DNA from 3 places in the Planococcus sp. 11815 genome. Region 2 is predicted to be linked to each of the others. Evidence: a T-box and tRNA genes for the amino acid it is inferred to sense, from the RefSeq annotation. Region 2 holds a T-box; the other regions hold tRNA genes.
What was found. A T-box is a leader RNA that pairs with one kind of tRNA and senses whether it is charged. The one in region 2 lies ahead of M1Q06_RS07180 (valine--tRNA ligase), so its partner is inferred to be a tRNA-Val.
Positions count from the first base shown of each region.

Region 1 (10,195 bases), 1.2 Mb from region 2:
CGAGTCTGAATAGGGCGAGTGAGTATGCAGTTGTAGACCCGAAACCAGGTGATCTACCCATGTCCAGGGTGAAGGTAAGGTAACACTTACTGGAGGCCCGAACCCACGCACGTTGAAAAGTGCGGGGATGAGGTGTGGGTAGCGGAGAAATTCCAATCGAACCTGGAGATAGCTGGTTCTCTCCGAAATAGCTTTAGGGCTAGCCTCAAGAAGAGAATCCTGGAGGTAGAGCACTGTTTGGACTAGGGGCCCATCCCGGGTTACCGAATTCAGACAAACTCCGAATGCCAGTGATTTATGCTTGGGAGTCAGACTGCGAGTGATAAGATCCGTAGTCAAGAGGGAAACAGCCCAGACCACCAGCTAAGGTCCCCAAATATCCGTTAAGTGGAAAAGGATGTGGCGTTGCTTAGACAACCAGGATGTTGGCTTAGAAGCAGCCATCATTTAAAGAGTGCGTAATAGCTCACTGGTCGAGTGACACTGCGCCGAAAATGTACCGGGGCTAAACGGATTACCGAAGCTGTGGATGGACATCGTAGATGTCCGTGGTAGGAGAGCGTTCTAAGGGCGTTGAAGTCAGACCGGAAGGACTGGTGGAGCGCTTAGAAGTGAGAATGCCGGTATGAGTAACGAAAGACGGGTGAGAATCCCGTCCACCGAATGCCTAAGGTTTCCTGAGGAAGGCTCGTCCGCTCAGGGTTAGTCGGGACCTAAGTCGAGGCCGATAGGCGTAGACGATGGACAACAGGTTGATATTCCTGTACCACCTCCCCGCCGTTTGAGTAATGGGGGGACGCAGAAGGATAGGGTGAGCGTGCCGTTGGTTGTGCACGTCCAAGTTGTGAGATGAGAAACGAGGCAAATCCCGTTTCTATGTACATCAAGCAGTGATGGCAAGAGGTTTAACCTCAGAGTCCCTGATTTCACACTGCCAAGAAAAGCCTCTAGCGAGGCGGGAGGTGCCCGTACCGCAAACCGACACAGGTAGGCGAGAAGAGAATTCTAAGGTGAGCGAGTGAACTCTCGTTAAGGAACTCGGCAAAATGACCCCGTAACTTCGGGAGAAGGGGTGCTCTGGTAGGGTGAATAGCCCGAGAGAGCCGCAGTGAATAGGCCCAGGCGACTGTTTAGCAAAAACACAGGTCTCTGCAAAACCGTAAGGTGACGTATAGGGGCTGACGCCTGCCCGGTGCTGGAAGGTTAAGGGGAGTGCTTAGCGCAAGCGAAGGTGCGAACCGAAGCCCCAGTAAACGGCGGCCGTAACTATAACGGTCCTAAGGTAGCGAAATTCCTTGTCGGGTAAGTTCCGACCCGCACGAAAGGCGTAACGATCTGGGCACTGTCTCAACGAGAGACTCGGTGAAATTATAGTACCTGTGAAGATGCAGGTTACCCGCGACAGGACGGAAAGACCCCGTGGAGCTTTACTGTAGCCTGATATTGAATTTTGGTGCAACTTGTACAGGATAGGTAGGAGCCAGAGAACCCGGAGCGCCAGCTTCGGGGGAGGCGTCGGTGGGATACTACCCTGGTTGTATTGAACTTCTAACCCACAAGCCTTAGCGGCTTGGGAGACAGTGTCAGGCGGGCAGTTTGACTGGGGCGGTCGCCTCCTAAAGAGTAACGGAGGCGCTCAAAGGTTCCCTCAGAATGGTTGGAAATCATTCGCAGAGTGTAAAGGCACAAGGGAGCTTGACTGCGAGACGGACAGGTCGAGCAGGGTCGAAAGACGGACTTAGTGATCCGGTGGTTCCGCATGGAAGGGCCATCGCTCAACGGATAAAAGCTACCCCGGGGATAACAGGCTTATCTCCCCCAAGAGTCCACATCGACGGGGAGGTTTGGCACCTCGATGTCGGCTCATCGCATCCTGGGGCTGTAGTCGGTCCCAAGGGTTGGGCTGTTCGCCCATTAAAGCGGTACGCGAGCTGGGTTCAGAACGTCGTGAGACAGTTCGGTCCCTATCCGTCGCGGGCGCAGGAAATTTGAGAGGAGCTGTCCTTAGTACGAGAGGACCGGGATGGACACACCGCTGGTGTACCAGTTGTTCTGCCAAGAGCATCGCTGGGTAGCTATGTGTGGCCGGGATAAGTGCTGAAAGCATCTAAGCACGAAGCCCCCCTCAAGATGAGATTTCCCATTGCGCAAGCAAGTAAGATCCCTCAAAGACGATGAGGTAGATAGGTTCGGGGTGGAAGCGTGGCGACACGTGCAGCTGACGAATACTAATCGATCGAGGACTTAACCAACAAACTGAAACGCAAGTTTCCCACAATGTCGATTTATCCAGTTTTGAGCGAACAAGCTCAAGAGTCCAGTGATGATGGCAAAGAGGCCACACCCGTTCCCATCCCGAACACGGAAGTTAAGCTCTTTTGCGCCGATGGTAGTTGGGGGTTTCCCCCTGTGAGAGTAGGACGTCGCTGGGCAATCATCTTTTTTTACTTTGTACCGAGATTTCCTTTTACCTTGCTTCCATAGCTCAGCAGGTAGAGTGCTTCCATGGTAAGGAAGAGGTCACCGGTTCGAACCCGGTTGGAAGCTTTTGATTCATTAAAGTTTCTTTACATCGGAAACTGTTTTCTTTATAATTTTTTTGTAAGGCCCCTTGGTCAAGCGGTTAAGACACCGCCCTTTCACGGCGGTAACACGGGTTCGAATCCCGTAGGGGTCACCATTCACGGAGGATTAGCTCAGCTGGGAGAGCATCTGCCTTACAAGCAGAGGGTCGGCGGTTCGATCCCGTCATCCTCCACCATGTATCCATTTAGGCTATTAATCGAATAACGGTGGGGTAGCGAAGTGGCTAAACGCGGCGGACTGTAAATCCGCTCCTTCGGGTTCGGCAGTTCGAATCTGCCCCCCACCACCAGTTTTTTATTGCTTTGGGGTATAGCCAAGCGGTAAGGCAACGGGTTTTGATCCCGTCATGCCCTGGTTCGAATCCAGGTACCCCAGCCATTTTTTATTTTGAGCCATTAGCTCAGTTGGTAGAGCATCTGACTTTTAATCAGAGGGTCGAAGGTTCGAATCCTTCATGGCTCATTTATCTTTGCGCATTTTTCGCGCGGGGCCTTAGCTCAGCTGGGAGAGCGCGACGCTGGCAGCGTCGAGGTCAGGGGTTCGAGCCCCCTAGGCTCCATTGTTCCATGTGCAATCCATGTGTAAAAAGCCCGTATCCATTCAATTGGATACGGGCTTTTTTTAGTTTCCGATATATTCCGATTGTGGCCGGAAAATCACGTTATCGTGCTGCTGTTCGATGGCATGGGCAGTCCAGCCGACGATCCGTGCGATGCTGAAGGTTGGGGTGAATAGTTCAGGCGGCATTTGAATGGACCTCATAATCGCTGCTGCATAAAATTCTACATTGGTATAAAGGGCACGTCCTGGTTTTCGTTCATTTAGCAATTGGGTGATTTTATTTTCGGCTATGACTGCAAGGTTCAGCCAAGGGTCTTCTTGCTGCAGCTGCTGGCATTTTTCACGGAGCAGAATAGCGCGCGGATCTTCTGTACGATATACACGGTGACCGAAGCCCATGATTTTCTCACCTTGTGCCAGTTTTTGTTCAATGACTGGATTAATCCTTTCGGGATACTGGATTTCATCAAGCAATTCAAGCACACCGGACGGAGCGCCTCCATGTAAAGGACCCTTCATCGTACCGATTGCAGAAACGATGGCAGCGCTTAAGTCGGATTCGGTGGAAATGGTGACACGGCCAGCAAAAGTGGATGCATTCATGCCGTGTTCCATCGTTAAGTTCAAATAGGTTTCCAAGGCTTCAGTTTGTGCGTGTGTCGGTACTTGCCCTTTGATCATCCATAGATAGTTTGCAGTATGGCCCAGGTCGCTTCTTGGCGTGACGAATTCCTGTCCGGTGCTTTGCCGGTATAGAAGAGCCGTCATTACCGGAAGTGCAGCAGTAAGGGCAATGGCTTGCTGTTGGCTCGCCAATTCTTTGAATTCGGCATGCTGATAAGCCGAGACGAGGGTCCGCATTCCGTCCATCAACGAAGTCTCTTTTGGCAGGGCCTGTGTGATACTCATGAGATAATTCGGCAAACGACGATAGGATTTTAATTGTTCCGTGAGGCTTGCGAGTTCTTCTTTTGAAGCATGATGGCCATGCCAGAGAAAGTAAGCTGTTTGTTCGAAGTTTTTTCCTACAATTACTTCATTGACCAATTTTCCACGGTAACGGAGTTCACCCTTATCCCCTTCGACAGATGCAATGGCAGTTTGAACGGCGACAATGCCTTTAAGGCCTTTTTGAAACATGGAAATTCCTCCTTTTTTTCAAGTATAAGTTGCAGCTTTAATTATGAAAATTAAAGATTTATAATTAAGATAATTAAAAAAACTAATTGAAAGGAGATATGAAATGGAGATGCAATGGCTGAGAACCTTTGCAGATGCTGCGGAAACCTTGAATTTCCGTAAGACGTCCGAACGCTTGATGCTGTCACAGCCGAGTGTGACGGTGCATATTCGGCAATTGGAAGAGTATTTGGGGATTCGCTTGTTCGATCGCATCAAGAACCGTGTGTTGTTAACTGAGGAAGGGCGCCATTTTAAACAGCAGACAGAAACATTGATAGAAAAATTCGATTCGACAGCCGATGAGCTTCAATCATTTGCCCAAGGCTACCGGCGAAAATGGACCATCGCAATCTCTCCGTTAATGGCAGAGACGGTGCTGCCATATATCCTAAAGTCGTTTACGAAAGCACATCCGGACCTTGAGCTGGTTATTCGTGTGGAAGAGTCGGAAGCGATTGAAGTACTGGTAGAGAGCGGGGAAGTGTCTGCTGGCATATCGGCTTTGCTGCCGGTAAAACGAGTGATTCTCCATGAAGTGGTTTATGAAGATCCTTTACTGCTCATTGTGCCGAGGGATGCTTATGATGATGAACGGGGCCCAGTGGTTTCGGGAGAAGAGGTATTGCAGCGGAACTTTATCTTCACGCATCATCATCCCGTTTTTTGGGAAGAGCTGCTGGTGAAATTGCGCGTGCAGCTGCCGGGCATCCGTACGATGAAAGTGACGCAGGCCTATATTGCGAAAAAGTTTATCCAGGAAGGGCTCGGCGTTTCATTTTTGCCGAAGTCGATGGTGCGCCGTGAGCTGATTGAAGGGCGTTTGATGGAAGCGCGTTTTGACTTGTTCCCGTTGCCCACTGTTGCGACGTATTTCCTGTCCCTCAGCATGGGGGAACTGGAGAAAGATTTTTTGAGCCGTGTGCAATCGGTTTATTTCCGGTGAGTTGAAGAAGCGATAGTTTTATTGAAAATGGCGAATTTGACGGATGCACTGGTATACTGCAGATAAGGAGGGGATGGATATGTATATTGAACAGCGTAATATTCGGCTTCGTTTGCTGAAACGTGAGGATTTTGAGGCATTATGGGCGCTTTATACACCGGACATCTTCGAATATATGCTGACTAAGGTGGAACGTTTCGAAGATTTAGAAGCGTGGTTATCGGCTGGAATGAACCAATCCAATGTCCTGGTATTTGCCGTGGAGCTTCCGGAAAGTGGTGAGATTGTCGGCACCACCCGCATTTATTCGATTGACGATACGAACAAGAGTTGTGAAATTGGAGCGACTTTCTATAGCGAAAAAGCACAGCGCACCCATGTCAATACGGCCGTCAAACATGCGCTGCTAGGCTATTGCTTCGAAGAACGGGAGATGATCCGCGTCCAGTTCAAAACCGATGCTGAAAATATCCGTTCCCAAAAATCGATCGAACGGATAGGAGCGGTGAAAGAAGGGCATTTGCGCAACGAACGAATCCGCTCGACAGGTGAACCAAGAGATGCCATTGTCTATTCCATCATTGATCGTGAATGGCCGGAAGTGAAAAAATCACTGGAAGAAAAAATGAATAAATATTCGGAATAATGTCAGGTTGAGCCAAGAGAACCTCAGAGGGTACAATAAATGTATCTTACTGAGGGGGTATAAAATAATGAATAAATTAAATGTTTCTATTATAGGTGTACCAATGGACCACGGGCAAATGCGCCGCGGCGTCGATATGGGGCCAAGCGCAATCCGTTACGCGGGCGTAGTGGACCGTATTGAAAATCTCGGGCATGAAGTAAATGACGAAGGCGATATCCAAATCCGCAAAGCGGACGGCAAAGTGGATGAAAACACCAATTTGCGCAATATGGACGTAATTACCGAAGCGACAGAAGCACTTGGAGAAACCGTTTCAGGCGTAGCCAAAGCCGGGAATTTTCCATTAGTATTGGGTGGCGACCATAGTATTGCGATCGGAACGCTTGCCGGCATTTCAGAGCATTACGAGAATTTGGGCGTCATCTGGTATGATGCGCATGCGGATATGAACACGAGTGAAACGTCGCCATCAGGCAATATTCACGGCATGCCGCTTGCGGCGAGCTTTGGGCATGGCCATGAGAAATTGACGAACATCCGCGGTTACTCGCCAAAAGTGAAGCCGGAAAACATTGTCATCATCGGGGCGCGTTCTGTCGATCCAGGTGAGCGTGAATTGATCAAAGAGCACGGCATCAAAGTGTTCAGCATGCACGAAATCGACAAAATGGGCATGGATCATGTTATGCAGGAGTCGATCCGCTATTTGCGTGAAGAGCGTAAAACGGACGGTGTCCATTTGTCGCTCGACCTCGATGGCATCGATCCGATGTATACACCAGGTGTCGGTACGCCGGTACCAGGCGGCATTAGTTACCGCGAAAGCCATTTGGCGATGGAAATGCTGTTTGATGCAGGATTGATCACTTCTGCAGAATTTGTTGAAGTCAACCCGATCCTCGATGAAAAGAACCGTACAGCAGATGTGGCGGTCGCATTGATCGGTTCATTGCTTGGTGAAAAATTAGTATAAGAATAAAGCGACTGTCCGGAATTTCCGGGCAGCTTTTTTTAATTTTGCGGAATGTATAGGGGATTAGGAAGAAGGGTGTAGGACTGTCAGACAGCACATTGCATGATTCTTATCAGCGAAATAATAAACTGATGAATTCATTCAAAGAACTGGAAATTGGCTGGTTTTTTCTGGGGATGGTTTGATAGGATAGAAGAAGAGAAAAAAATGAAACCTTTTCAGAACTGGACCGTATATAAAAGACAGCCGCATGGCGGAGGGAAATGAGATCATGGATGCGTTAGTGAATAAACGAATAAAACGAGTCATGAAGGGCGACCAAGACGCATTTGCCGAAATCGTGGAGCTGTATCAACATCAGTTGTTCCAGATTTGCTACCGCATGCTCGGCAACCGGCATGAAGCGGAAGATATTGCACAGGAAGCATTTACGCGGGCCTATGTGAACATACACACCTTCGACCAGAACCGTAAATTTTCCACGTGGCTTTACCGCATCGCCACCAATCTGTGCATTGACCGGATCCGCAAGAAAAAGCCGGATTATCATTTGGATGCGGAAGTCAAAGGCACGGAAGGCTTGAATATGTATTCGAAGATTGCCAATGATGAAGAGCTTCCGGAAGAAGAATTGATGCGGATGGAAGTTCAGGAGCGGGTGCAGTACGAAATAAGCCGCTTGCCGGATAAGTACCGGGCAGCGATTGTGTTAAAATATATCGAGGAATTGCCGCTGGCCGAAATCAGCGAGATCCTGGATTTGCCGCTTGGCACGGTGAAAACGCGGATACACCGCGGGCGCGAAGCACTTCGCAAGCAATTGAGCAATTTGTAGGAGGCGAGCATGATGAATGCGTGTCCGGAAAAAGTCATTCGCATGATGGACGATTACCTCGACGGGGAAATCAGCCCATCAGAGGAAAAAGAACTGAAAGATTACTTGCAGAGCTGCAGCGACTGCAGAAAAATATATCAAGAACTGACCAAAACCATTGCGTTTGTCCAAAGCGCTTCACACGTCCAGGCACCGTCGGACTTTGTGCAAAAGACGATGGCCGGTTTGCCGAAAGAATCACAGCGCGTCGGGATGAAACGCTTTATGCGTCATCACCCGCTGATGATCGCGGCAGCACTTTTCGTCTTGTTGATGAGTGCGGCGATGATGTCGAGCTTTAGCGACGACCAGCAGTTTTCATTTACCAAACAAGAGAACTTGGTAGTTGAAGGGCAGACCGTCGTCGTGCCGGAAGGCCAAACGGTTGTCGGGGATTTGACGATCCGCAATGGCGATTTGCGCGTGGACGGGGAACTTGAAGGCGACGTGACGATTGTCAACGGCCAGTACATGGCATCGAGTGGCGTCATTAACGGTGAAATCGAGGAAATCGACCAAGTATTCGAGTGGCTCTGGTATACGATCAAAGGGACATTCCAGGATGCGGTCAGCTTTTTTGGCGGCAATGACCAATCAATAGACGAGTAAAGCCCATCCATTCAATGGATGGGCTTTTTGCATGGGGGCAGATGTCTCGGGATATGATATACTTAAACTATATGTACATGGAGAAAAGCGAGGGTTGCAGATGCCTTTTTTGGAAAACTTCAATGACCAGACGCCGCTTCAGATGATCGGAAATGTTATCGACATCCTGTTGGTCTGGTTCGTTATTTACAAACTTATTACTGTCATCAAGGGAACGAAGGCTGTCCAATTATTAAAAGGAATCTTCTTTATTATCATCGCGCGTCTTGTGACCCAGGCGCTCAACCTGGAAACGCTTGGTTGGATTATGCAGCAAGTGCTCGAATGGGGTTTTCTTGCCATCATCATCATCTTCCAGCCTGAATTGAGACGCGCACTCGAACAGCTCGGGCGCGGGAAACTGTTCTCGAGCAGTACGCTTAATGAAGAATCCGAGCGCAACCGCTTGATTGAAGCGATGAGCAAATCGGTCAGCTATATGGCAAAGCGCCGCATCGGGGCACTCATTTCGATCGAGCGTGAAACCGGGCTCAGCGAATACATAGAGACGGGCATTCCGATGAATTCGGACATCACTTCCGAATTGATGATCAATCTATTCATTCCGAACACGCCGTTGCATGACGGTGCGGTCATCGTCCAGAAGAACCGCATCGCTGCGGCAGCCTGCTATTTGCCGCTGTCCGAGAGCCCGTTCATTTCGAAAGAGCTGGGGACGCGCCACCGTGCAGCACTCGGCATCAGTGAAGTGACGGATGCCATCACCATTGTCGTATCGGAAGAGACCGGGGCGATCAGTTTGACGGCGAACGGCGATTTGCACCGCAATTTGTCGCTCGAAGACTTTGAAGTGAAGCTCCGCCGTATCTGGTTCGGTGTCGAACAACAACAGACGGCAAGTTCTTGGTGGAATTGGAGGGGGAAAAAGAATGGATAAGATGATGGACAATCCGTGGTTTCTTCGGATCATGGCATTATTCCTGGCCTTTCTGCTCTTCTTTTCCGTCCAGACGGAAAATAATACGACCACCACTGAAACTGGAAGAGTGTCGGAAATGATCGAAGACGTGGAACTGCAAGTGTATTACGATGAAAGCTTGATGGTCAGCGGCGTGCCGGATACGGTCGACCTGTATTTGAGCGGACCGGCAAGCATTATCCAGACGACGCGCCAGCTCGATGACTATACCTTATTCATTGATTTGCGCAGCCTGCCTTTAGGGGAGCATCAAGTGCCGATTCAGACAGAAAACCTATCGGAACAACTGAGTGCACGCGTGGACCCGGCATTCGTTAATGTCGTGCTCGAGGAGCGGGTGTCCCAGGAATTCGATATCGACGCTGAAATGAACGAGCGCTTGCTGGCGGAAGGATTTGTCCTGGACGGCCTGTCTGTCGAACCGGATACTGTGACCGTTACGGGACCGCAAAGCGTCATCAATGCCATCAGCTTTGTCAAAGCGACAGTGACCGGTGAACCGGAAATCAAAGAATCTTTCACTGCTGAAGCGCGTGTCCGCGTGCTGGCAGAAGATTTGACGAAACTGGACAATGTCACGATCGAGCCGGAATCCGTGGCGGTTGACGTTACGGTAGAGGAATACAGCCGTGAATTGCCGGTACGCATCGAATCGACTGGCGATCCGCAAACAGGTATCACCATCAACTCCTGGACGCCTACAAGTGAACAAGTACGGGTCTTTGGGCCGCGTAGCGTAGTGGATGCGATGGAGGAATATGTCATCGAAGTGGAAGCGAATAGCGTCACGGCCTCCGATACGACGGTGACAGTGGAATTGCCGATTCCATCGGGCGCGT
Region 1 is NZ_CP096991.1:163,650-173,844, forward strand. It holds rRNA gene M1Q06_RS00865 (23S ribosomal RNA) at 1-2,252, shown strand, start outside; rRNA gene rrf (5S ribosomal RNA) at 2,317-2,432, shown strand; tRNA gene M1Q06_RS00875 (tRNA-Thr) at 2,475-2,547, shown strand; tRNA gene M1Q06_RS00880 (tRNA-Glu) at 2,606-2,680, shown strand; tRNA gene M1Q06_RS00885 (tRNA-Val) at 2,686-2,761, shown strand; tRNA gene M1Q06_RS00890 (tRNA-Tyr) at 2,792-2,875, shown strand; tRNA gene M1Q06_RS00895 (tRNA-Gln) at 2,890-2,964, shown strand; tRNA gene M1Q06_RS00900 (tRNA-Lys) at 2,976-3,048, shown strand; tRNA gene M1Q06_RS00905 (tRNA-Ala) at 3,073-3,145, shown strand; gene M1Q06_RS00910 (citrate synthase/methylcitrate synthase) at 3,208-4,287, opposite strand; gene M1Q06_RS00915 (LysR family transcriptional regulator) at 4,391-5,272, shown strand; gene M1Q06_RS00920 (GNAT family N-acetyltransferase) at 5,352-5,918, shown strand; gene rocF (arginase) at 5,986-6,894, shown strand; gene sigW (RNA polymerase sigma factor SigW) at 7,166-7,729, shown strand; gene M1Q06_RS00935 (zf-HC2 domain-containing protein) at 7,742-8,377, shown strand; gene cdaA (diadenylate cyclase CdaA) at 8,478-9,314, shown strand; gene M1Q06_RS00945 (CdaR family protein) at 9,307-10,195, shown strand, end outside.
Region 1: it encodes a tRNA-Val, which carries the amino acid that the T-box ahead of M1Q06_RS07180 (valine--tRNA ligase) is inferred to sense. The anticodon was not compared.

Region 2 (10,195 bases):
TCAATCGACCGCCTTGGCGAAGAATTGGATGAAGTGGTCGAGCTCGGCATTCCGTCCGTCATTCTTTTCGGTGTTCCGAAAGACAAAGACCCGGTCGGTTCGCAAGCTTATCATGACCACGCGATTACACAAGAAGCGATTCGTTTTGCCAAACAGCGCCATCCGGAACTCGTTGTTATCGCCGATACGTGCCTATGTCAATATACTGACCATGGCCATTGCGGCGTTATCGAAGACGGCGTCATCTTGAATGACGAGTCGCTCGACTTGTTGGCACGCACTGCGGTATCCCAAGCGAAAGCAGGGGCAGACATCATCGCGCCATCGAACATGATGGACGGGTTTGTTGCGGCAATCCGCTACGGTCTTGATGAAGCCGGATTCAGCCATATTCCGATCATGTCATACGGCGTGAAATATGCTTCCGCTTACTACGGCCCGTTCCGCGAAGCGGCGCATTCTACGCCTCAATTTGGCGACCGCAAAACCTACCAAATGGACCCTGCAAACCGCATGGAAGCACTTCGTGAAGCGTCATCTGACGTCAATGAAGGCGCAGATTTCATGATCGTCAAACCGGCATTGTCTTATCTTGATATCATCCGCGAAGTACGTGATAACTTTGACATCCCCATCGTCGCTTACAATGTGTCCGGCGAATACGCAATGGTTAAAGCAGCCGCACTAAACGGGTGGGTCGATGAAGAGAAAATCGTCCTTGAAACTTTGCTCAGCATGAAACGTGCGGGCGCAGATATTCTGATGTCGTACCACGCAAAAGACGCGGTACGCTGGCTGGAGGGGAAATAAGATGGGATACGAACACTCTAAACAAGCATTCGAAGAAGCGAAAACATTGATGCCAGGCGGCGTCAACAGCCCGGTGCGAGCATTTAAATCGGTCAATATGGACCCGATTTTCATGCAATCCGGCAGCGGCGCGACCATTACGGACGTCGACGGCAATACGTATATCGATTACGTCTTGTCTTGGGGCCCGCTGATTCTGGGCCATGCCCATCCTGAAGTGGTGAAAGCCATCCAGGAACAGGCAACACTTGGCACTTCATTTGGCACACCAACGACCCTTGAAAACGATATGGCAAAACTCGTCCAAGAGCGCGTGCCGTCAATTGAAATGGTCCGTATGGTATCGTCCGGTACAGAAGCGACGATGAGCGCATTGCGCGTGTCACGTGGCTATACTGGCCGCAACAAAATCTTGAAATTCGAAGGCTGTTACCATGGCCACGGCGATAGTCTATTGATCAAAGCAGGATCTGGCGTTGCGACACTCGGCTTGCCGGATTCACCAGGCGTTCCTGAATCTGTGGCAAAAAACACGATCACGGTTCCTTATAACGATTTGGAAAGCGTGCGTCTAGCATTCCAGGAATTCGGCGATGACTTGGCGGCTGTGATCGTCGAGCCGGTTGCCGGCAATATGGGTGTCGTCCCGCCAGCCGAAGGATTCCTTCAAGAGCTGCGCAACTTGACGCATGAAAACGGCACCGTTTTGATCTTTGATGAAGTCATGACTGGCTTCCGCGTCGGCTATAATTGTGCACAAGGCCATTACAGTGTCACGCCGGACATGACATGCCTCGGCAAAGTCATCGGCGGCGGCTTGCCTGTCGGCGCATTCGGCGGCAAGCGCGAAATCATGGAGCAAGTCGCACCGAGCGGCTCGATCTACCAGGCGGGCACACTGTCCGGAAACCCGCTCGCGATGCGTGCAGGCTTTGAGACTTTGTCGCGCTTGAACGAAGCGAGCTACGAAACATTCGTTGAACGTGGTGACCAGCTCGAAAAAGGTTTCCGCGAAGCGGCTGAAAAATACAATATCCCGCATACGGTCAACCGTGCAGGCTCGATGATCGGCTTCTTCTTCACGAATGAGGAAGTGACGAACTTTGAAACGGCTTCGAGTTCCGACCTCGAATTGTTTGCGGAGTATTATCGTTTGATGGCGGAAGAAGGCATTTACTTGCCACCATCCCAGTTTGAAGGCATGTTCCTTTCGACTGCCCATACACCTGAACATATCGAACGCACAGTGCAAGCATTCCATAATGTGTTTGCGAAACTAGCGAGATAAATGAAACAAACCGTCCTTGAAGGCCATTATGAATGGCTTTTGGGGGCGTTTTTTTGTAGTTGAGTTAAATTTTAATCATGGCTTGTGCATTAATAATAGAGAGTGTGGGGTTTGGAGATTACGCTTCAGGGGCACGCTTTCCGGAGGGCTCGCATTGAGCCGCTTCGTCACTACGTTCCTGCAGGGTCTCAATTGTCTCGCTATTCCTCCAGGAGTCGGCCCCTTCCGCTCCATCTCTCTATGTAAAATAAACCATATCGTTGTTTTATTCAGAGTTTAATTTTATTACGTACATACCATGATAAAAAAGCTGATTCGGAGTTGCTTCAATCGATATTCTCAAATCTAATACGCTTCCATATTTTTGAAAAGTTCATTTTCTATCTAATAGTCTGGTAATATAAAACTAATGGTAATTTTAATTAGTGAAAGTTGGTAACGCATTGAAAAGTTTTCTTATAACTTTGGCCATCGCGCTTGGCGCTGGCTTTTTGTTCAGCTTGACCGGCTTGTTCCTGCCTTGGCTATTAGGCCCGATGGCGGCTTTTCTTATTTTGCGTCAAGTGACCGATATGAAGTTCCACTGGCCGAAAGTGTTCCGGACGCTCGGGCTTTTGTTGCTCGGCGTCCAGATCGGCGCAGCTTTTACGCAGGAGTCTGTATTGTTGATGGCGGCGGATCTGCCATATATGTTCATCATGACCATCGCGGTCGTCGCATTTTCCTTAGGGCTCGGCTTGTTATTCCAGCGCATGACGCGCGTGACGATGTCGACGGCCTTGCTTGGCTCGATGCCGGGCGGCTTGTCGCAGATGGTGCTCATTTCTGAAGAAGTGAAATCCGCTAATGTAACGATCGTGTCGGTCATGCAGACCTTCCGCATCCTGCTCATTGTCTTCACCGTGCCGCTCGCAGCAGGATTGCTGTCGGGCCGTGCGCCTGGTGATATCGTGGAGGCAGGCTTCCGTTTCTCACCATATGCATTCGGTATCGCGCTCGTCTTCGGCTATGTATTGTACTGGATCATGAAGCGCATTTCTTTTCCAGCGCGTGAATTGATGGCGCCGGTTCTTGCGATGGCGGTCGTCCAGACTTTGACAGGTAGTGATTTGGTCGATCTGCCGAGTCTTGTCGTCGTCATCGCGCAAGTGTTGATCGGGACGCATCTCGGCTTGTCGATGGAAAAGCTCGGCGATTCCTTGGACGGGCGGATTGCAGGGGCGGTGCTCCTCAATACCATACTGCTCATCGCGTTTTCAGCAGGTCTTGCCTACGGATTGGAACTGCTATTGCCGGAGTATCTATTCCTCGACTTTTTCTTGAGTGCAGCCCCGGGCGGCATGGCGGAGATGACGATTACCGCGCTCGAGGCAGGAGCCGATGTGCCGCTGGTGACGAGCTTCCATCTATTCCGGCTGTTCTTTATCCTGCTCGTTGCGGCGCCGCTCGTGTCTCACTACGTGAAAAAGCTTGACGCTAAATCAGGCTATTGAGTACAATAAGCTTAACAGGATATTGATGCGTTGATGAGGATAGTAAAGTGTCCGGGACATTTCAGAGAGGGAGCCGAGTGGTGAGAGGCTTTCATGTTCCGCATTTGAATGTCACCTCGGAGCAGTTGCCGTGAAATGAGTAGCGGGAACCGGATGCGAATCCGTTATCGAACTTGAGAGCCAGGCGAATTCTGCCTGTGTATAAAGGTGGTACCGCGAAAAACTCCTTCGTCCTTTACGAGACGACAGGAGTTTTTTTGTATTCATTTTCAAGTTCGACAGTAAACAGAGCCGAATGTTGGCCAAGAGGAGGAATTTGGATGAGCAAGCAATTATCAACGAAATACGAACCGCAAGCAATCGAACAAGGGCGTTACGACTGGTGGGTGGACAATAAATTCTTCGAAGCGAAACCGGAAAGCGGCAAAACGCCGTATACGATCGTTATCCCGCCGCCAAACGTCACGGGCAAACTTCACTTAGGGCATGCGTGGGATACGACTTTGCAAGACATCATGACGCGCATGAAGCGCATGCAGGGCTATGACGCCTTGTGGCTTCCTGGTATGGACCATGCCGGCATCGCGACACAGGCGAAAGTCGAAGGCAAGCTGAAAGAAGAAGGCCGTTCACGCCACGATATGGGCCGCGAAGCGTTCCTTGAAGAATCGTGGAAATGGAAAGAAGAATACGCTGGACATATCCGCCAGCAATGGTCGATGCTTGGCCTAGGCCTCGATTATTCACGCGAGCGTTTCACATTGGACGAAGGCTTGTCAAAAGCGGTGCGTGAAGTATTCGTGAAACTGTACGAGAAAAAATTGATTTACCGCGGCAAATACATCATCAACTGGGACCCGGCAACAAAAACGGCGATCTCGGATATCGAAGTTATCTACAAAGACGTACAAGGTGCGTTCTATCATATGCGCTATCCGCTGGCTGATGGTTCCGGTCATATCGAAATCGCGACGACTCGCCCTGAGACGATGCTCGGCGATACGGCAGTCGCGGTCCACCCGAGAGATGAACGCTATCAGCATTTGATCGGCAAAAAGGTCATCTTGCCAATCATCGGCCGTGAAATTGAAATTGTTGCCGACGATTACGTGGATCGCGAATTTGGAAGCGGCGCCGTGAAAATCACGCCTGCCCATGACCCGAACGACTTCGAAATCGGCAATCGCCATAATTTAGAACGCGTTCTCATCATGCACGAAGACGGATCGATGAACGAAAACGCCGGAAAATATGAAGGCATGGACCGCTTTGAATGCCGCAAAGCGATCATAAAAGATTTACAGGACATGGACGTGCTATTTAAAATTGAAGACCACCTTCACTCGGTCGGGCATTCCGAGCGCAGCGGTGCGGTCGTCGAACCGTATCTGTCGACGCAATGGTTCGTCGACATGCAGCCACTCGCCAAAAAAGCGGTCGATAGCCAAAAGAGCGACGACGGCGTCAATTTCGTGCCGGACCGTTTCGAAAAAACTTATTTGCACTGGATGGAAAACATCCGCGATTGGTGCATCTCGCGTCAATTGTGGTGGGGCCATCAGATCCCGGCTTGGTACCATAACGAAACCGGTGAAATCTATGTCGGCCACGAGGCACCGGCTGATGCGGAAAACTGGACGCAAGATGAAGATGTTCTTGATACGTGGTTCTCATCCGCACTATGGCCATTTTCGACACTCGGCTGGCCGGAAGAAAATGATGAATTGAGCCGTTACTACCCGACCGATGCACTCGTGACGGGCTATGACATCATCAATTTCTGGGTATCGCGCATGATTTTCCAGGCGCTTGAATTCACTGGCGAGAAACCGTTCAAAGACGTGCTCATCCACGGCCTTGTACGGGATGCAGAAGGCCGCAAAATGTCGAAATCTCTGGGCAACGGCGTCGACCCGATGGACGTTATCGCAGAATACGGCGCAGATTCCCTGCGCTACTTCCTGGCAACGGCATCATCTCCAGGACAGGACTTGCGCTACTCGAATGACAAAGTCGAATCGGTTTGGAACTTTGCCAATAAAATATGGAACGCCTCGCGCTTTGCGATGATGAACATGGAAGGCATGGAGCACAAAGATATCGATTTGTCTGGCGAGAAATCCGTGGCGGACACATGGATCTTGACGCGCCTCAACGAAACGATCGAGCAAGTGACAGGCCTTGCGGAACGCTACGAGTTCGGGGAAGTCGGGCGCCTGCTTTATAACTTCATCTGGGATGATTTCTGTGACTGGTACATCGAAATGGCGAAATTGCCATTGTACGGGGAAGATGAACAAGCGAAAGCGATGACGCGTTCCGTTCTCGCTTATGTGCTCGATAACACGATGCGCTTGCTTCACCCGTTCATGCCGTTTATCACGGAAGAAATCTGGCAGAACTTGCCGACAGAAGGCGAATCGATCACGATTGCGGCTTGGCCGACAGTGAACGCTGAACTTAGCGACAACAAGAAAGCTGACAGCATGAAGCTATTGATGGACGTTATCCGTTCGGTCCGCACAATCCGTGCCGAAGTCCAGACGCCGATGAGCAAGAAAGTGCCGATGACGATCAGCGCGAAAGACGAAACAACTTTATCGGTGCTCGAAGAAAACGCAGCGTATATCGAACGTTTCTGCAACCCGGAGACGTTGACGATCGGCCACAACATCGAAGCACCAGAGAAATCGATGTCAGCGGTCGTGTCCGGAGCGGAATTGTTCATGCCGCTCGAAGGCTTGATCGACATCGAAGAAGAGTTGAAACGCCTGCAAAAAGAACTCGATAAATGGGCGAAAGAAGTCAAGCTCGTCCAAGGCAAGTTGTCGAACGAACGCTTTGTGTCGAAAGCACCGGAAGCGGTAGTGGCAGAGGAACGCAAGAAAGAAGCGGATTACCTCGAGAAGCACGCGACCGTTGAAAAACGCATGGAAGAATTGAAGAATCTGTAATAGCAAAAAGCGACTCCCTTTAAATGGGAATCGCTTTTTTCAGCTTGTCAAGAAAGCTAGGAAGCCGTGTTTTCCGAAGCTTATCACTCGCTTTCCCTGGGCTCGCGCCCAAGCCTCCTCAGCCGCCACTGTGGCCTGCGGGGTCTCGGTCGTCTCGCTGATCCACTGGAAAGATAAGGTCGACCTACGGGAGACCTTATCTTTGCGAAAGTAATGCGTAGCATTATTGAGCAGAAGGGTTTACGAGCGAACGCTTCTCCAAATACTTAGATAGGTCATTGATTTTGAATGTCGGAAAAATGATCCTAGTTCAATTCATAACTGGGTAATAACCTCATTTAGTTCCGGTCGCTGTCACGGAATGGATAATTTTGATCCAATTTCGTGAAATGTTTTGCCAAAAGTTCGGCGATATTGTCGTCGTGAGTTTGATAAAAGGAGCGGGCGCCGACTGGGTCTTCGAGTTCGTTGAACAGATGGCGGCCGTCTTCCAACAGCAAAAAATCGATACCGATATAATCACTTTCCAATGCCTTGGCAATTTTTTTAATATCTTGCCGCTGTACGGCTGTCAGCTCAAAGCGTTCAGCGGTAGCGCCGAGCGAATAATTCGCTTTGAATGAATCAGTGGCGCTGCGTTTGACCGCACCGACGATTTCCTTGTCGATAACGTACGCCCGGACATCCGCCGTGTGGGGGACCACTGGTTGGTAGAGGAGAGTGGTTTCGGTATCCGGCAAATCTTGTTCCGATTCAACGAGCCACACTTCCATGCCGCCATGACCGTTTGCGGTTTTGGCGATATACGGGAGAGCGAGCTGCGTTTTTTGTGTCGGGATCACCGGCACTCCGAGCAGCTGAAACAATTGATAGCTCTGCCATTTATCGTTGGCGATACGGTTCACTTCAGCGCGGTTGATGAGACGTACGCCCCGGTCTTCCAATAAACGGGCAGCATGTGGCTGGCGCACACGAAAAAACACTGATTGGCCATAGACGCGCTGGACTAATTGTTCCAAACCTTGCTCGCTCCAATCATCCCAGGTCAGTAATTCAATCGAAGAAAAGCGCTTCAATTCATTGATGAATCCTTGATTGTGCTGCGCAGCCATTGATTCATACAAAACAATCATGACAAATCCTCCATGATATAGCGGATCATCGCATCCGCCACGTTGACGCCCGTCACATTGAGGATATTGCGGATATGCGCAGCGGCGTTGACTTCACAGACGAGCGTCTGGCCGTCTGGTCCATACAATAAATCGACGCCGGCAAATACAGCACCGACAGCTTCAGCCGCCTCCAAAGCGAGCTGCTGTTGCTGTTCGCTCAGTTCAACTGGGAAGGCACGCCCGCCGTTTGTGATATTCGCGCGGAAATCGGTGTCGGACTGTCGTTTCATCGCGGCAACGATCTTTCCGCCGACGATATTGACGCGGATGTCGCGTCCGCGGCTTTCTGAGATGAACTCCTGGAACACGTAATCGATACCCGACAGGCTTTCGACTTTCTCATAAAACTGTTCTTCCGTTTCAATCAAATACACTTTCATGCCGAACGACCCGTGTCCTTCCTTGATGATCATCGGCAAGCCGAGTTGATCCAAGACGCCTTCGTAATAACCGGAACCTTGGATTGTGAAGTTCGGATACACTTTCGGTGCGACGATCGTCTTTGGCATCGGAATCTTTCGTTCTGCCAGACGTATGTATTGCGTGGCTTTGTTATCGCATAAGTCGATGATCGCCGGATCGTTGTAAACGGGAACGCTCCGGCTTTTCAGGAAATAGCCGAGCAAAATGTCTTTGTCGAGCAGCACCGCAAAATCGGGAAACTCTTGCTGTGCAGAGAGCGACATTTGGATTTCGTAATTTTTCTTGATTGATACTTGGATGCCCTGGCGCTCAGCGGCTTCAGCCATCAATTGCGCCTGGTCTTGAAATTTATCGGAAACGAGGCTTCCGTTATAGATAACCCAACAACTCAGCATTTCCATTCCACCTTCATGATATACTCATACGTAAAAAGTGTATCACGTTTACTAATGGAAAGAGGTTTTTAAAATGATTACAGGACTCGATCCTTATAAGGAAAAATGGGGCATCCGGTCGGACGCATCGATCAAGCCTGGCCTAGAAACGATGGAAGCAGCGCTTTTCGAATTGGGCAACCCGCATAAAGGACTGCCGTTTATCCATATTGCCGGCACGAATGGCAAAGGTTCCACTGCCGCTTTCGTCTCGTCCATCCTTATGGCACACGGAAAACGTGTCGGTAATTTCTTCTCGCCAGCGATTGAGGATGTCCATGACCAAATCCAACTCGACCGCATGCCAATCGGAACGGCGGAATTCGATAAAGCGATGGAAAGGCTTTCGAAAGTGGAAACGGCGCTTACGGATTTTGAATTGCTGACGGTTTGTGCCTTGCTCATTTTCGAGGAGGCAGCACCGGATTATATTATCATCGAAGCGGGAATGGGGGGCAGGTTCGATAGCACCAATGTTATCGATCCACTTGTGTCCATCATTACAAGCATTTCCAAGGAACACACTATGTTTCTTGGAGACAGCATCGAAGAAATCGCCTGGCATAAAGCGGGGATCATCAAGGATGAAAAGCCTGTTGTCATCGGGCCATTACCGGAAGAAGCCCGCAAAGTAATTGAGGGAATAGCGCAAGAACACCATGCGCCCATCATAACAGTGCAAGAATACGACGGCCCCCTGAAGCTGAAAGGCCAGCATCAGCGAATCAATGCTTCTTTGGCATGGACAGCTGCACAACAAGTGCTGGGGCAATTGTTCGATGCAGAAAAAACAGCCGCAGGACTTGCACAAGCCACAATCGCGTTCCGTTTTGAGGAAATTTTTCAGCATGTCATCTTTGACGGGGCGCACAATGAAGCGAGCATCAAAGCCTTAGTGGAAACGATACAGGAAAATTATCCAGATAAAAAAATTCATATTGTTATGGGCTTGATTCAAGGGAAGGACTATTTATCCATTTTAAGGCTGTTGGAAAAAATAAGCAGTCACTTTACTTTTATTGATTTCTCTGATGAGCGCGCCATGCCAGCCCATATTTTATTTTCAGAAAATATAAGTAAAATAAAGACAATTCAAAATGATTATGATATATTACCTGTACAGAATGATTCAGAAGTGACAATAGTCACGGGTTCTCTTTACCTATTGAGTCTGCTAAAACAACGAAATTATCAGATGTTCCGGCATTATAATAGCCCGTGATCAGCAAGACAGGGACAATACGAGAACATAGCAAGGGAGACGAGCGATGGACCCATTATCAAAAAGAAGGAACATCCTTTGGGCGGCATGGCTGTTTATTGTTCCGCCAGGACTATTTCTTATTTATCAATACTACCCACCACCTTCCCTGGAATTGGCCGATGTTTTAGCATATTTGGCCTTTTTCGTGCTGGCTTGCTTGTTCCCGATGAACATCAGCGGCGTGCCAACTTACCTTGTCCAATGGCTGACAGTGGCCGTCTTTTTGAAATACGGATTGTTTGTCGAAGTTATCCTGTCTCAATTAACGATGATCATCGTCATTTTAAGGTTGCGGACTTCTGAAAGCCTGTCGGTGCGCATCCCGTTCAATTCGATGATGTTCTTCGCGATTTC
Region 2 is NZ_CP096991.1:1,402,723-1,412,917, forward strand. It holds gene hemB (porphobilinogen synthase) at 1-810, shown strand, start outside; gene hemL (glutamate-1-semialdehyde 2,1-aminomutase) at 812-2,098, shown strand; gene M1Q06_RS07175 (AbrB family transcriptional regulator) at 2,542-3,591, shown strand; T-box leader at 3,613-3,830, shown strand; gene M1Q06_RS07180 (valine--tRNA ligase) at 3,912-6,545, shown strand; gene M1Q06_RS07185 (ATP-grasp domain-containing protein) at 6,884-7,678, opposite strand; gene M1Q06_RS07190 (ATP-grasp domain-containing protein) at 7,675-8,538, opposite strand; gene M1Q06_RS07195 (bifunctional folylpolyglutamate synthase/dihydrofolate synthase) at 8,612-9,799, shown strand; gene M1Q06_RS07200 (sensor domain-containing diguanylate cyclase) at 9,846-10,195, shown strand, end outside.

Region 3 (10,195 bases), 1.3 Mb from region 2:
CGTGAGGGAAAGGTGAAAAGCACCCCGGAAGGGGAGTGAAATAGATCCTGAAACCGTGTGCCTACAAGTAGTTAGAGCCCGTTAATGGGTGATAGCGTGCCTTTTGTAGAATGAACCGGCGAGTTACGATTGCATGCAAGGTTAAGGTGAGAAGCCGGAGCCGCAGCGAAAGCGAGTCTGAATAGGGCGAGTGAGTATGCAGTTGTAGACCCGAAACCAGGTGATCTACCCATGTCCAGGGTGAAGGTAAGGTAACACTTACTGGAGGCCCGAACCCACGCACGTTGAAAAGTGCGGGGATGAGGTGTGGGTAGCGGAGAAATTCCAATCGAACCTGGAGATAGCTGGTTCTCTCCGAAATAGCTTTAGGGCTAGCCTCAAGAAGAGAATCCTGGAGGTAGAGCACTGTTTGGACTAGGGGCCCATCCCGGGTTACCGAATTCAGACAAACTCCGAATGCCAGTGATTTATGCTTGGGAGTCAGACTGCGAGTGATAAGATCCGTAGTCAAGAGGGAAACAGCCCAGACCACCAGCTAAGGTCCCCAAATATCCGTTAAGTGGAAAAGGATGTGGCGTTGCTTAGACAACCAGGATGTTGGCTTAGAAGCAGCCATCATTTAAAGAGTGCGTAATAGCTCACTGGTCGAGTGACACTGCGCCGAAAATGTACCGGGGCTAAACGGATTACCGAAGCTGTGGATGGACATCGTAGATGTCCGTGGTAGGAGAGCGTTCTAAGGGCGTTGAAGTCAGACCGGAAGGACTGGTGGAGCGCTTAGAAGTGAGAATGCCGGTATGAGTAACGAAAGACGGGTGAGAATCCCGTCCACCGAATGCCTAAGGTTTCCTGAGGAAGGCTCGTCCGCTCAGGGTTAGTCGGGACCTAAGTCGAGGCCGATAGGCGTAGACGATGGACAACAGGTTGATATTCCTGTACCACCTCCCCGCCGTTTGAGTAATGGGGGGACGCAGAAGGATAGGGTGAGCGTGCCGTTGGTTGTGCACGTCCAAGTTGTGAGATGAGAAACGAGGCAAATCCCGTTTCTATGTACATCAAGCAGTGATGGCAAGAGGTTTAACCTCAGAGTCCCTGATTTCACACTGCCAAGAAAAGCCTCTAGCGAGGCGGGAGGTGCCCGTACCGCAAACCGACACAGGTAGGCGAGAAGAGAATTCTAAGGTGAGCGAGTGAACTCTCGTTAAGGAACTCGGCAAAATGACCCCGTAACTTCGGGAGAAGGGGTGCTCTGGTAGGGTGTTAAAGCCCGAGAGAGCCGCAGTGAATAGGCCCAGGCGACTGTTTAGCAAAAACACAGGTCTCTGCAAAACCGTAAGGTGACGTATAGGGGCTGACGCCTGCCCGGTGCTGGAAGGTTAAGGGGAGTGCTTAGCGCAAGCGAAGGTGCGAACCGAAGCCCCAGTAAACGGCGGCCGTAACTATAACGGTCCTAAGGTAGCGAAATTCCTTGTCGGGTAAGTTCCGACCCGCACGAAAGGCGTAACGATCTGGGCACTGTCTCAACGAGAGACTCGGTGAAATTATAGTACCTGTGAAGATGCAGGTTACCCGCGACAGGACGGAAAGACCCCGTGGAGCTTTACTGTAGCCTGATATTGAATTTTGGTGCAACTTGTACAGGATAGGTAGGAGCCAGAGAACCCGGAGCGCCAGCTTCGGGGGAGGCGTCGGTGGGATACTACCCTGGTTGTATTGAACTTCTAACCCACAAGCCTTAGCGGCTTGGGAGACAGTGTCAGGCGGGCAGTTTGACTGGGGCGGTCGCCTCCTAAAGAGTAACGGAGGCGCTCAAAGGTTCCCTCAGAATGGTTGGAAATCATTCGCAGAGTGTAAAGGCACAAGGGAGCTTGACTGCGAGACGGACAGGTCGAGCAGGGTCGAAAGACGGACTTAGTGATCCGGTGGTTCCGCATGGAAGGGCCATCGCTCAACGGATAAAAGCTACCCCGGGGATAACAGGCTTATCTCCCCCAAGAGTCCACATCGACGGGGAGGTTTGGCACCTCGATGTCGGCTCATCGCATCCTGGGGCTGTAGTCGGTCCCAAGGGTTGGGCTGTTCGCCCATTAAAGCGGTACGCGAGCTGGGTTCAGAACGTCGTGAGACAGTTCGGTCCCTATCCGTCGCGGGCGCAGGAAATTTGAGAGGAGCTGTCCTTAGTACGAGAGGACCGGGATGGACACACCGCTGGTGTACCAGTTGTTCTGCCAAGAGCATCGCTGGGTAGCTATGTGTGGCCGGGATAAGTGCTGAAAGCATCTAAGCACGAAGCCCCCCTCAAGATGAGATTTCCCATTGCGCAAGCAAGTAAGATCCCTCAAAGACGATGAGGTAGATAGGTTCGGGGTGGAAGCGTGGCGACACGTGCAGCTGACGAATACTAATCGATCGAGGACTTAACCAACAAACTGAACATGCGTTTCCAATGTCGATTTATCCGGTTTTGAAAGAACAAGAATTTTTGTCTCCGGGCAAAAAAAGACTTGTAAAACTCGCCAGAGTTGGTATAATAAGACTTGTCTTTCAAAAACCTTATAGTCCAGTGATGATGGCAAAGAGGCCACACCCGTTCCCATCCCGAACACGGAAGTTAAGCTCTTTTGCGCCGATGGTAGTTGGGGGTTTCCCCCTGTGAGAGTAGGACGTCGCTGGGCATACATACGGAGGATTAGCTCAGCTGGGAGAGCATCTGCCTTACAAGCAGAGGGTCGGCGGTTCGATCCCGTCATCCTCCACCATTTTCACTCCATGCCGGAGTAGCTCAACTGGTAGAGCAACTGACTTGTAATCAGTAGGTTGAGGGTTCAAGTCCTTTCTCCGGCACCACTCATGTTTGAGCCATTAGCTCAGTTGGTAGAGCATCTGACTTTTAATCAGAGGGTCGAAGGTTCGAATCCTTCATGGCTCACCATTTTAATTTCATAATTGCCACGCGGGTGTGGCGGAACTGGCAGACGCACTAGACTTAGGATCTAGCGCCTTCGGGCGTGGGGGTTCGACTCCCTTCACCCGCACCAAGCGGAAGTAGTTCAGTGGTAGAACGCCACCTTGCCAAGGTGGAGGTCGCGGGTTCGACCCCCGTCTTCCGCTCCAATTTTTTATCTGTCCAATGCCCCGCCGGGGTGGCGGAACTGGCAGACGCACAGGACTTAAAATCCTGCGGTAGGTGACTACCGTACCGGTTCGATTCCGGTCCTCGGCACCAACTGTTTTATCAAATTTTATATTATGCGCCCGTAGCTCAATTGGATAGAGTACTTGACTACGAATCAAGCGGTTAGAGGTTCGAGTCCTCTCGGGCGCGCCATATTTTTGTCATCATCCTATTTAGTCGGGAAGTAGCTCAGCTTGGTAGAGCACTTGGTTTGGGACCAAGGGGTCGCAGGTTCGAATCCTGTCTTCCCGACCACTTTATGGGGCCTTAGCTCAGCTGGGAGAGCGCCTGCCTTGCACGCAGGAGGTCAGCGGTTCGATCCCGCTAGGCTCCACCATTTATTCCATTGAACCTTGAAAACTGAACAGCAAAACGTCAACAATACAGTCGCGAGTGATCGCGGCAAACGTACTGATCAGCTTCGGCAGATCAAGCGAATCGCGCGTCTTTCGGGACGGCGATACGCCAGCAACTATTGAGCAATCAATACTACTCTATAATGGAGAGTTTGATCCTGGCTCAGGACGAACGCTGGCGGCGTGCCTAATACATGCAAGTCGAGCGGAGATAGTGGAGCTTGCTCCATTATCTTAGCGGCGGACGGGTGAGTAACACGTGGGCAACCTGCCCTGCAGATCGGGATAACTCCGGGAAACCGGTGCTAATACCGAATAGTTTGCGGCCTCTCATGAGGCTGCACGGAAAGACGGTTTCGGCTGTCACTGCAGGATGGGCCCGCGGCGCATTAGCTAGTTGGTGAGGTAACGGCTCACCAAGGCCACGATGCGTAGCCGACCTGAGAGGGTGATCGGCCACACTGGGACTGAGACACGGCCCAGACTCCTACGGGAGGCAGCAGTAGGGAATCTTCCGCAATGGACGAAAGTCTGACGGAGCAACGCCGCGTGAGTGAAGAAGGTTTTCGGATCGTAAAACTCTGTTGTGAGGGAAGAACAAGTACCAAGTAACTACTGGTACCTTGACGGTACCTCACCAGAAAGCCACGGCTAACTACGTGCCAGCAGCCGCGGTAATACGTAGGTGGCAAGCGTTGTCCGGAATTATTGGGCGTAAAGCGCGCGCAGGCGGTCCTTTAAGTCTGATGTGAAAGCCCACGGCTCAACCGTGGAGGGTCATTGGAAACTGGGGGACTTGAGTGCAGAAGAGGAAAGTGGAATTCCACGTGTAGCGGTGAAATGCGTAGAGATGTGGAGGAACACCAGTGGCGAAGGCGACTTTCTGGTCTGTAACTGACGCTGAGGCGCGAAAGCGTGGGGAGCAAACAGGATTAGATACCCTGGTAGTCCACGCCGTAAACGATGAGTGCTAAGTGTTAGGGGGTTTCCGCCCCTTAGTGCTGCAGCTAACGCATTAAGCACTCCGCCTGGGGAGTACGGCCGCAAGGCTGAAACTCAAAGGAATTGACGGGGGCCCGCACAAGCGGTGGAGCATGTGGTTTAATTCGAAGCAACGCGAAGAACCTTACCAGGTCTTGACATCCCGCTGACCGCCTAGGAGACTAGGCTTTCCCTTCGGGGACAGCGGTGACAGGTGGTGCATGGTTGTCGTCAGCTCGTGTCGTGAGATGTTGGGTTAAGTCCCGCAACGAGCGCAACCCTTGATCTTAGTTGCCAGCATTCAGTTGGGCACTCTAAGGTGACTGCCGGTGACAAACCGGAGGAAGGTGGGGATGACGTCAAATCATCATGCCCCTTATGACCTGGGCTACACACGTGCTACAATGGACGGTACAAAGGGCTGCAAACCCGCGAGGGGGAGCCAATCCCAGAAAACCGTTCTCAGTTCGGATTGCAGGCTGCAACTCGCCTGCATGAAGCCGGAATCGCTAGTAATCGCGGATCAGCATGCCGCGGTGAATACGTTCCCGGGCCTTGTACACACCGCCCGTCACACCACGAGAGTTTGTAACACCCGAAGTCGGTGGGGTAACCCTTACGGGAGCCAGCCGCCGAAGGTGGGACAGATGATTGGGGTGAAGTCGTAACAAGGTAGCCGTATCGGAAGGTGCGGCTGGATCACCTCCTTTCTAAGGATAATATCGGAACCGATCTTCGGATCGGGTTGACGTTTTGCGTTCAGTTTTGAAGGTTCAGGAATCAACTCTGTTGATTTGTGTTTCTTCTATATAATAGATGATTTCTCAAGAGGGCCTATAGCTCAGCTGGTTAGAGCGCACGCCTGATAAGCGTGAGGTCGGTGGTTCGAGTCCACTTAGGCCCACCATATTTCCTCTTAGGGGCCTTAGCTCAGCTGGGAGAGCGCCTGCCTTGCACGCAGGAGGTCAGCGGTTCGATCCCGCTAGGCTCCACCAATACTTGTTCTTTGAAAACTGGATAGATCGACATTGATTAAGAAACAAGCATCAAGTAGCGTGATCGCTTTGCGATCAACTTATTTTTTTTGACCATTCAGTGGTTAAGTTAATAAGGGCGCACGGTGGATGCCTTGGCACTAGGAGCCGAAGAAGGACGGCACTAACACCGATATGCCTCGGGGAGCTGTAAGTGAGCTGTGATCCGGGGATTTCCGAATGGGGAAACCCACTGTTCGTAATGGAGCAGTATCCATGTGTGAATACATAGCACATGAGAAGGCAGACTCAGGGAACTGAAACATCTAAGTACCTGAAGGAAGAGAAAGCAAATGCGATTCCCCAAGTAGCGGCGAGCGAAACGGGATCAGCCCAAACCAGAAGGCTTGCCTTCTGGGGTTGTAGGACACTCTATACGGAGTTACAAAGGAACGGATTAAGCGAAGCGACCTGGAACGGTCCGCAAGACAGGGTAATAGCCCCGTAGCTGAAAGTTCGTTCCCTCCAGAGTGGATCCTGAGTACGGCGGAACACGAGAAATTCCGTCGGAATCCGGGAGGACCATCTCCCAAGGCTAAATACTCCCTAGTGACCGATAGTGAACCAGTACCGTGAGGGAAAGGTGAAAAGCACCCCGGAAGGGGAGTGAAATAGATCCTGAAACCGTGTGCCTACAAGTAGTTAGAGCCCGTTAATGGGTGATAGCGTGCCTTTTGTAGAATGAACCGGCGAGTTACGATTGCATGCAAGGTTAAGGTGAGAAGCCGGAGCCGCAGCGAAAGCGAGTCTGAATAGGGCGAGTGAGTATGCAGTTGTAGACCCGAAACCAGGTGATCTACCCATGTCCAGGGTGAAGGTAAGGTAACACTTACTGGAGGCCCGAACCCACGCACGTTGAAAAGTGCGGGGATGAGGTGTGGGTAGCGGAGAAATTCCAATCGAACCTGGAGATAGCTGGTTCTCTCCGAAATAGCTTTAGGGCTAGCCTCAAGAAGAGAATCCTGGAGGTAGAGCACTGTTTGGACTAGGGGCCCATCCCGGGTTACCGAATTCAGACAAACTCCGAATGCCAGTGATTTATGCTTGGGAGTCAGACTGCGAGTGATAAGATCCGTAGTCAAGAGGGAAACAGCCCAGACCACCAGCTAAGGTCCCCAAATATCCGTTAAGTGGAAAAGGATGTGGCGTTGCTTAGACAACCAGGATGTTGGCTTAGAAGCAGCCATCATTTAAAGAGTGCGTAATAGCTCACTGGTCGAGTGACACTGCGCCGAAAATGTACCGGGGCTAAACGGATTACCGAAGCTGTGGATGGACATCGTAGATGTCCGTGGTAGGAGAGCGTTCTAAGGGCGTTGAAGTCAGACCGGAAGGACTGGTGGAGCGCTTAGAAGTGAGAATGCCGGTATGAGTAACGAAAGACGGGTGAGAATCCCGTCCACCGAATGCCTAAGGTTTCCTGAGGAAGGCTCGTCCGCTCAGGGTTAGTCGGGACCTAAGTCGAGGCCGATAGGCGTAGACGATGGACAACAGGTTGATATTCCTGTACCACCTCCCCGCCGTTTGAGTAATGGGGGGACGCAGAAGGATAGGGTGAGCGTGCCGTTGGTTGTGCACGTCCAAGTTGTGAGATGAGAAACGAGGCAAATCCCGTTTCTATGTACATCAAGCAGTGATGGCAAGAGGTTTAACCTCAGAGTCCCTGATTTCACACTGCCAAGAAAAGCCTCTAGCGAGGCGGGAGGTGCCCGTACCGCAAACCGACACAGGTAGGCGAGAAGAGAATTCTAAGGTGAGCGAGTGAACTCTCGTTAAGGAACTCGGCAAAATGACCCCGTAACTTCGGGAGAAGGGGTGCTCTGGTAGGGTGTTAAAGCCCGAGAGAGCCGCAGTGAATAGGCCCAGGCGACTGTTTAGCAAAAACACAGGTCTCTGCAAAACCGTAAGGTGACGTATAGGGGCTGACGCCTGCCCGGTGCTGGAAGGTTAAGGGGAGTGCTTAGCGCAAGCGAAGGTGCGAACCGAAGCCCCAGTAAACGGCGGCCGTAACTATAACGGTCCTAAGGTAGCGAAATTCCTTGTCGGGTAAGTTCCGACCCGCACGAAAGGCGTAACGATCTGGGCACTGTCTCAACGAGAGACTCGGTGAAATTATAGTACCTGTGAAGATGCAGGTTACCCGCGACAGGACGGAAAGACCCCGTGGAGCTTTACTGTAGCCTGATATTGAATTTTGGTGCAACTTGTACAGGATAGGTAGGAGCCAGAGAACCCGGAGCGCCAGCTTCGGGGGAGGCGTCGGTGGGATACTACCCTGGTTGTATTGAACTTCTAACCCACAAGCCTTAGCGGCTTGGGAGACAGTGTCAGGCGGGCAGTTTGACTGGGGCGGTCGCCTCCTAAAGAGTAACGGAGGCGCTCAAAGGTTCCCTCAGAATGGTTGGAAATCATTCGCAGAGTGTAAAGGCACAAGGGAGCTTGACTGCGAGACGGACAGGTCGAGCAGGGTCGAAAGACGGACTTAGTGATCCGGTGGTTCCGCATGGAAGGGCCATCGCTCAACGGATAAAAGCTACCCCGGGGATAACAGGCTTATCTCCCCCAAGAGTCCACATCGACGGGGAGGTTTGGCACCTCGATGTCGGCTCATCGCATCCTGGGGCTGTAGTCGGTCCCAAGGGTTGGGCTGTTCGCCCATTAAAGCGGTACGCGAGCTGGGTTCAGAACGTCGTGAGACAGTTCGGTCCCTATCCGTCGCGGGCGCAGGAAATTTGAGAGGAGCTGTCCTTAGTACGAGAGGACCGGGATGGACACACCGCTGGTGTACCAGTTGTTCTGCCAAGAGCATCGCTGGGTAGCTATGTGTGGCCGGGATAAGTGCTGAAAGCATCTAAGCACGAAGCCCCCCTCAAGATGAGATTTCCCATTGCGCAAGCAAGTAAGATCCCTCAAAGACGATGAGGTAGATAGGTTCGGGGTGGAAGCGTGGCGACACGTGCAGCTGACGAATACTAATCGATCGAGGACTTAACCAACAAACTGAACATGCGTTTCCAATGTCGATTTATCCAGTTTTGAGCGAACAAGCTCAAGAGTCCAGTGATGATGGCAAAGAGGCCACACCCGTTCCCATCCCGAACACGGAAGTTAAGCTCTTTTGCGCCGATGGTAGTTGGGGGTTTCCCCCTGTGAGAGTAGGACGTCGCTGGGCAAGTAGAAAGGCCGTTACCGGTTCATTCCGGTAGCGGTCTTTTTTGTATTTCAAATTAAAAAAAGGATTGAAAATATAGTATAAAGGGAAAAAAGAACTGAGGTGAAAACTTATGAAAGCTGGTTATTACAAAGTGAAAACGGTCGAGAAAAGAACAGCATTATTAGTTTCATTAAAAGATTCTGCTGAACAATATACTTACCCCATTGCAGATTTTACTCATGATGTAAATAAAGGGGATATAGTAGAAGTTTGGCAAGAAGGCACCCGTTGGAGAACCAAGTATGTCGAAGAAAAAACTCGTTCGGTATCTAGTCATACTAAAGATTTTATGAAACGGATGATGGACGAAGAATGAGGAGTCTCGGGATATTCTACCCGAGACTTTTTCTATCTCAAACTAAGTATTTGATATCCGTAAAACGCTTATGTATAATTAAGTCAAATATAGTCAAAGTCAATCATTAGCGCATTTAAACGCTAAAGAGGTGAAAGCGATGCGGAATATTTCAGATATAATTGAAGGTTATTTAAAAGAGATTATCGAAATAAGCGGTAAGGATCATATTGAAATTAAACGAAGTGAGGTTGCTGAGAAATTTCAATGTGTTCCATCCCAAATTAATTATGTGATAAATACCAGATTCACATTAGATCGTGGATACTTAGTTGAAAGTAAGCGTGGTGGCGGAGGATATATTCGTATTAAGAAAGTACGCCTTCATAAGAAGTCAGATTTAATTGCTCAAATTATTAATAGGCTTGAAACTGGTGCTTCACAAACCATGGCCGAAGATATTGTGTGGAGGCTTTTAAGTGAAGATGTTATATCAAAGCGTGAAGCTAAATTGATTTTGAGTGCCATTGATCGTTCTACTCTCGGGCTGCCTCTTCCTGTACGAGATGAAGTACGAGCGCGGATTCTAGTGGCAATGCTGTTTACTATTCAATATGAGTCGAACGGGCAAGGAGTGATCAAGTGATTTGTGAACAATGTGGAGAACGGCCAGCTACAGTCATCGTGAAGCAAAACCAGCAGGGCCATTTAACAGAAAGACACCTCTGTCACGTTTGCGCGGCAGAAAATCATAATATCAGTTTTTCTTTTGACCAAGACCCAATGGCGATCCATAATCTATTAGCTAATTGGTTTCCGAAGCAGCAAGCCGCTGTGAGTCCTGTAAGAAAGGAAGTTCCAGCTTGCCCGTCTTGTGGATTTACTTTCCAAAAGTTTTTGAGTCTTGGTAAATTCGGCTGTGCTGAGTGTTATAGCACTTTCTCACCTCAGTTAATTGAGATTTTGAAACGAGTGCAAAATGGAAATACAGAACACACAGGGAAGATTCCTGCTTCTTATGGAACGACGTTGAAAATTAAAAAAGAAATTGAAGAATTGAGAAAGCAAATGCAGGCTGCGATACAAGATGAGAACTTTGAAGAAGCTGCAAGGCTACGAGATCAAGTAAAGGCCTTGAAT
Region 3 is NZ_CP096991.1:87,533-97,727, forward strand. It holds rRNA gene M1Q06_RS00395 (23S ribosomal RNA) at 1-2,425, shown strand, start outside; rRNA gene rrf (5S ribosomal RNA) at 2,560-2,675, shown strand; tRNA gene M1Q06_RS00405 (tRNA-Val) at 2,684-2,759, shown strand; tRNA gene M1Q06_RS00410 (tRNA-Thr) at 2,772-2,847, shown strand; tRNA gene M1Q06_RS00415 (tRNA-Lys) at 2,857-2,932, shown strand; tRNA gene M1Q06_RS00420 (tRNA-Leu) at 2,954-3,038, shown strand; tRNA gene M1Q06_RS00425 (tRNA-Gly) at 3,040-3,114, shown strand; tRNA gene M1Q06_RS00430 (tRNA-Leu) at 3,138-3,226, shown strand; tRNA gene M1Q06_RS00435 (tRNA-Arg) at 3,252-3,328, shown strand; tRNA gene M1Q06_RS00440 (tRNA-Pro) at 3,354-3,430, shown strand; tRNA gene M1Q06_RS00445 (tRNA-Ala) at 3,437-3,512, shown strand; rRNA gene M1Q06_RS00450 (16S ribosomal RNA) at 3,672-5,222, shown strand; tRNA gene M1Q06_RS00455 (tRNA-Ile) at 5,343-5,419, shown strand; tRNA gene M1Q06_RS00460 (tRNA-Ala) at 5,432-5,507, shown strand; rRNA gene M1Q06_RS00465 (23S ribosomal RNA) at 5,610-8,542, shown strand; rRNA gene rrf (5S ribosomal RNA) at 8,603-8,718, shown strand; gene M1Q06_RS00475 (hypothetical protein) at 8,831-9,076, shown strand; gene M1Q06_RS00480 (CtsR family transcriptional regulator) at 9,216-9,701, shown strand; gene M1Q06_RS00485 (UvrB/UvrC motif-containing protein) at 9,698-10,195, shown strand, end outside.
Region 3: it encodes a tRNA-Val, which carries the amino acid that the T-box ahead of M1Q06_RS07180 (valine--tRNA ligase) is inferred to sense. The anticodon was not compared.